Regions from separate parts of the Arcicella lustrica genome, predicted to be linked through region 1. Evidence: riboswitches for the same ligand, from Rfam matches in the RefSeq annotation. Region 1 holds a riboswitch; the other holds the start of a gene.
The links. Region 1 has a riboswitch for thiamine pyrophosphate ahead of VB798_RS09430 (TonB-dependent receptor). Riboswitches for the same ligand answer to the same signal wherever they lie in the genome.
Positions count from the first base shown of each region.

Region 2: linked by a shared signal. The riboswitch ahead of thiS (sulfur carrier protein ThiS) and the one ahead of VB798_RS09430 (TonB-dependent receptor) in region 1 are both predicted to bind thiamine pyrophosphate.

Region 1 covers NZ_JAYGIM010000007.1:22,139-25,358, forward strand. Annotated here, with positions in the region: gene VB798_RS09430 (TonB-dependent receptor) at 1-1,800, opposite strand, end outside; TPP riboswitch at 1,909-2,005, opposite strand; gene VB798_RS09435 (GNVR domain-containing protein) at 2,245-3,220, opposite strand, start outside.
Region 2 covers NZ_JAYGIM010000015.1:105,150-108,369, forward strand. Annotated here, with positions in the region: gene thiC (phosphomethylpyrimidine synthase ThiC) at 1-1,509, opposite strand, end outside; gene thiS (sulfur carrier protein ThiS) at 1,547-1,750, opposite strand; TPP riboswitch at 1,995-2,092, opposite strand; gene VB798_RS19050 (AraC family transcriptional regulator) at 2,403-3,220, shown strand, end outside.

The DNA.
Region 1 (3,220 bases):
TTCAGATTTAGGTGTTGCACCAACATTATCAACAAAATCAGAACGGTTAGGTTCTTTGTTGCCGACGCTGTAAGAAGCATAAGCCGAAGCATTAGACGCTATTTGGTAACTTACTCCAAACTTTGGATTAAAGAATTTATAATCCACTTTTTGACCAATGTTCAAAAGATTATCATCCGTTCCTTTAATTTCATAATTCACAGTTCTTACTTGTAAATCAGCAAAAGCATTTATTTTTTCAGTAAGCTGATAGAATACTTTTCCGTAAATATTGAAATCTGTTTTCTGTGCCGTTCCGTTATAATATCTGTCTCCTAATTTTGAAGTAGAAGCATATTGCGCCCAAATGATTTCTCCATAATGACGACCCTTATATTGATTTAATCCTCCACCAATATTAGCTTTTAACTTCTTAATGCCTTGATAATCAAAAGAGAAAGTTGTTCCATAGAAATCATTATCTAACCATTTTCTACGAACTAAATCTGTTTTTTTGATGGTATCCGTACCTAAAATAACATTTGGCAGACCGTATTTTGAAAATTTATCTTGTTCTTTAAACTGCTCGTAATAGCCACGACCATAAGTATAATGGAAATTCAAATTAAACGTCCACGCATTTGATAAAGTATGCGAAGAAAGTAATTGATAATGATCTTGCTGATAATTATCCGTTTGATTTGGATAAGTATATAAATTGAAAGTACGATTTATCGGCAAAGTTGCTTCTGATACGCCTTCCCAAGCTTGATAGGTTTTTTCTTTTCCTGAGAAAACATTCAGACGAACAAAAGATTTTTTTCCAAAATAAGCACCAGAAAGATAAAATGATTTTAAATCAGAACTAGCTCTGTCGATATAACCATCAGAAGTAACTTTCGACAAACGAGCATCAAAAGTAAATTTATCGTTTACCAAACCAGAACCAACTAAAATAGTGTTTTTTAAAGTATTGAATGAGCCATAGGCAGAATTGATTTCGGCATAAGCCTGTTTTCTGAATTCGTTAGTAGAAATATTGATAGATGCTCCAAAAGCTCCCGCACCGTTGGTAGAAGTACCCACGCCACGTTGCACTTGGATTGAACTTACCGAACTAGCCAAATCAGGAGTGTTGACCCAGTAAGTACCTTGAGATTCTGCATCGTTCAAAGGAATGCCATTGATGGTTACATTGATTCTGGTAGCATCTGTTCCTCTGATTCTTACACCTGTATAACCCACTCCAGCACCAGCATCAGAAGTAGAAACTAACGAAGGTGTAAAGTTTAATAATTGAGGAATGTCTTGACCAAAATTTTGTTTCTGAATATCTTCTTTAGAAACATCCGTAAAAGCAATGGCTGATTTTGCATTGGCTCTAGTAGCATTTACTACTACTTCATCTGCGGCAAAAGTAGATTTACTAAGTTCGAATTTAAAAGAAGCATCTTTCTGTAAATCAATTACTTGTATTTTTTTCTCATAACCTACAAAGCTTACTTTCAAAGTATAAGTACCTTTTTTTACATTTTTAAGGGTGAAAATACCTTGTGCATTACTTTGCGTTCCTCTTACTGCATTCACTAAAACAATGTTTGCACCAGCCAAAGGTTTATTACTTTCGGCATCAAATACTTTTCCTGAAATAGTATATTGAGCGTATGATTTTGTGGAGAGAAAAAGTATTAAAACTAAAAGATTTGAATACTTTAAAATAGCAAAATGTTGATTCTTTGAAGAAAGAATCATGGCAACGAAATGCTTGAGCACACCTGCTTGAATAGACAGATTTCTCAGATTAGTCGTTAAATTTTTCATTTTTGAAAAGATTAACAACAGGCAAAGGAGTCAAATCCCGTTAGATTTAACAATGTGAAACCCTATGTGATTGATTGATTTTAAATCTGTTTACGTCATTATAACGCAAAACCAAATTTACAAAATCCCTTCGACGGAATTACCCGCATCAGGTTCAGTGGGTATAATCTCAGCCCGTTATATTAAGGCACCCCTTTTTGTGATTGTAAGACAAAGGTATGACGAAAACTGATAAATTGTATTTTTTTATTTCGAGACTTGATGATTTTGGACTTTACGACTTTAGACACAAGAGACAAGAAGCAAGACTGTTTTTGAGATTTTAGAACTGGAGGACTTTAAGATTTTAGATTCAAGAGATAAGAATCAAGACTTTTCTTTTTAGATTTTAGGATTTACTGACTTTAAGACTTGAGGGTATGCAATTTTAGGTTTTTAAGGTATTCAAGCCTTAAAGACTTCAGAAAAGTGAAAATTTCTAACCGTGATACCTACAACAGAAATGAACAAACCTAACAGAGTAAAGCCTACAATGATAATTCCCCTCGATGGACTACTTTTCTTCACAGGTATTTGTGCGGGTTCTAATACTTTAAAAACGGGTGTTTCTCTGTGAATTCTAATTTTCGTTTCTTCTAATTGTGTAGCCAATTGGGTGTAAAGATTATAAGCCAATTCTACTTCATGTTGTAATTTTTTGCCTTCATCTTTGGCGATGTTCAAGAATAAATTCCTGTTCATATCCTGATAATGCGAGTACGCAAAAAGGGCGTTTTCATAATGTTTTTGAGCTTCATTGATTCGTGAGGATAAGAAATCTATGTCTTTTTGCGTTTTTTCTGTTCGATACTGAATCACATAATTTAATAGATAATCTTGCGTAAATTTGGCAAGGGTAGCGGCAATTACAGGGTCTTGCATTTTTACTGACATCGTAATTACACCTGTTTTTTTGTCTAAATAAGTCACAACTCTTTTATGCAATTCTCGAATTTGTAAATCCTCTTCTTTATTCAAATGAATCAATTCTGGAGTAATTTTTGGTTCATTCAAGTTGTGAAATTCTCTTTTATTATATTCCCCAACGAGTTTTACAAGTATTTCCTTTTTACTACATTCCTTTAGATAATCCGAAACAAGCATTTCTCGCTGATGTTCGATTGAGTGAACTTTTAAATGAAGTAGTTGCATCAAAAAAGGCGTACTTTGTAAAATATTAGGGTATAAATCTGGTCGAACGGCTTCGGTTGAACCAAAACTACTCAGGTCAACGCCAGCAAGTCCAGCCAAAGATTTAAAATTATTCATACTTTCAGAGCCTTCTTTGATTTCTAATTCGGGTAAAATCTGTACTTGCGAAGTATATTCATTTGGAATATTATAGGCTATCCAAATGCCCAAACAAGTAAATAAAGTACTA
Region 2 (3,220 bases), on a different contig from region 1:
ATAAGTGATTACTCCTACTTTTACATCTTCTTTGTTTGGCAAACCTAAATGTTCTTTTGGTGTAACATAACAAAGCATCGCACAACCAAACCAGCCAATCATGGCTGCACCGATTCCTGAAGTAATATGGTCATAAGCTGGAGCAATATCTGTCGTCAATGGTCCAAGTGTGTAAAAAGGGGCTTCGTGACATTCTTTCAATTGCTTGTCCATATTTTCTTTAATCAAGTGCATCGGCACGTGACCCGGTCCTTCGATGATGGTTTGTACATCGTGTTTCCAAGCGATTTTCGTCAATTCACCCAAAGTTTCTAATTCAGCAAATTGAGCGGCATCATTGGCATCGGCAATACTTCCAGGACGAAGTCCATCTCCCAAAGAAAAAGCGACATCATAAGCTTTCATGATTTCGCAGATTTCTTCAAAATGTGTATAAAGGAAATTCTCTTTATGATGAGCCAAACACCATTTTGCCATGATACTGCCTCCACGAGAAACAATACCTGTTACTCTTTTTGCTGTCATCGGCACGTATCTTAACAATACACCTGCATGAATCGTAAAGTAATCAACACCTTGCTCTGCCTGTTCAATTAACGTATCTCTGAAAATCTCCCAAGTTAAATCTTCTGCTTTTCCTCCTACTTTTTCCAAAGCTTGATAAATCGGTACTGTGCCAATTGGTACTGGAGAATTGCGGATAATCCACTCACGAGTTTCGTGAATATTTTTACCTGTTGATAAATCCATGATGGTATCAGCGCCCCAACGACAAGCCCAAACGGTTTTTTCTACTTCTTCTTCGATGTTCGACGAAACCGCAGAATTACCAATATTGGCATTTACTTTCACCAAAAAGTTACGCCCAATAATCATTGGTTCACTTTCTGGGTGATTAATATTATTAGGAATAACAGCTCTACCCATTGCCACTTCCGAACGTACAAACTCTGGCGTTATTAAACCCTTTGGTGTATTTGCTCCGAAACTATGTCCTTCGTGTTGGTGTCCGATACTTTTCAAAGCATCAATTTTCTGGTTTTCACGAATGGCAATGTACTCCATTTCTGGCGTAATAATTCCTTTTTTGGCATAATGCAATTGCGAAACATTTTGCCCTGCTTTCGCTCTTAATGGCTTCTTCAAATGTTCAAAACGAAGTGAATCCAAAGCTGGATTTGCCAAACGTTCACGACCATAATTTGAAGAAATACCTTCTAATTCTTCTACGTCACCACGATTTACAATCCATGATTGGCGTAATCTTGGCAAACCTTTTCTTACATCAATATCAATATTGGGGTCAGTAAATGGTCCACTGGTATCATACACCGTAACAGGTGCGTTTTTGGACATTACTTTGCCATTTACTAAAGTATCCGACAAAGAGATTTCACGCATTGCTACTTGAATATCATGTATTTCTCCCTGAACATATACTTTTTTTGATGCAGGAAATGGCGCTCTACTGATGGTTTCAGTCTGAGGAGTTTTTTCTGTTTTCTTCATGTTTTTCATTAGTTTTTGGAGGATTCAATAACAATCTTTAACCGCCTTGCGTAGCACGAATGAGCATTAATCGGTCATTACTTTCAAGCTTGATAGCAGACCATTCTGCACGAGGAATTACTTCTTCGTTGATAGCCAAAGCCAATCCATGGAGTTCGTTAATACCTTGTTGATTCAGCACTTCGATTAAAGTAGGATTTTCTGAAAACTCAAATGTTTCGTCGTTAACAAAGACTGTCATTTCATGAATTTATTTAAATAAAAACAAATGAACTTTAACGGAAACCAAGAAGAAATTGTGAGCGTGTACGAGCAAGCTTTGGGAAAACTTTTGTGATATATTAGTTGTACACCTAATTATCCACAAAATGTGTCATCCACCAAAAAACAAGAATGAAAAATCAATCTATCATTTTAAAGCTAACCAAGAAAAGCAGTGAAATTTTAGAAACGATGATGAAATACTTGCATCGAATTTGAATTGAAAAATCTGCCTTACTTTTTCCTACGCAGCAATTACGCCGTTCAGGTTTTGAGGGTATAATCTCAGCCCGTTATATTTAAGGCACCCCTAAAGTTTGAAACAAATGTAAAGTATAAAAATTGAATTCAAGGCAAATATTTTTGTTTTTTTTCACTCATGTCTTTTCAAAAATATTTTTGGGCTTAAAAACAAAAAGCCATTACTTATGATACAAATTCTACCAAAAGATTAAACCAATGTAAAATTGGCTATAAAAAACTAAGGGAAAACCCTTGATTTTAGTATATCTTATAGACTATTTGTTGCAATATTGACAATAAATTGCAATTTTACTGTATAAATTCTCCACTACACCTATGATACTTTAACTACATAATTATTTGTATTATTTTAACCCTTATTATCTAAGATGACAAAAATTTATCGAGAAATTACGCCACTTACTTCAAATGATTGCTTCATGGTTTTTGCCAGAACTAAGAGTAAATTCGATTTCCCTTTGCATTATCATGAAGAATTTGAGTTGAATTTTATCGAAAATGCAGAAGGTGTGAAAAGAGTAATCGGCGACCACACCGAAGTGATTTCAACTCAAGAATTGATTTTGATAGGTTCCAATGTACCACATGGTTGGTTTTCACAAGAATCTGAAATGGAGAATATTCATGAAATTACGATACAATTTCACAAAGATTTATTTGATGAAAAATTCTTAAAAAGAAATCAAATGAGCTTTATCCGCTCGATGCTAGAACGTTCGGCTAGAGGAATTTCCTTTTCACAAGAAACCATTCAGGCAATTAAACCTCGCTTAATCGGACTCACACAAACCAATGGTTTCTGTTCGGTAATGGAATTGATGTCTATTTTACATGATTTGTCGGTTTCGAGAAATATGAAAACCTTAACGACAGTGACTTTTGCAAATGAAACCGCTACTTATGATAGCCGAAGAATTGAAAAGGCTTTTGTATATATGAGAAACAATTATGATAAGGATATTTCGCTTGAGGACATTTCCAAAATCGTAAATATGACTGTTGTAAGTTTTAGCAGGTTTATTAAAAAAAGAACTGGAAAAACATTTATTGACAGCTTAAATGATATTCGCCTTGGTCATGCTTCTCGTTTGTTAATTGATACTCGTCTATCCATTGCTGAGATTTCATCTAAATGTGGTTACAATAATCTTTCATACTTCAATAGAATTTTCAAGAAAAAACATGG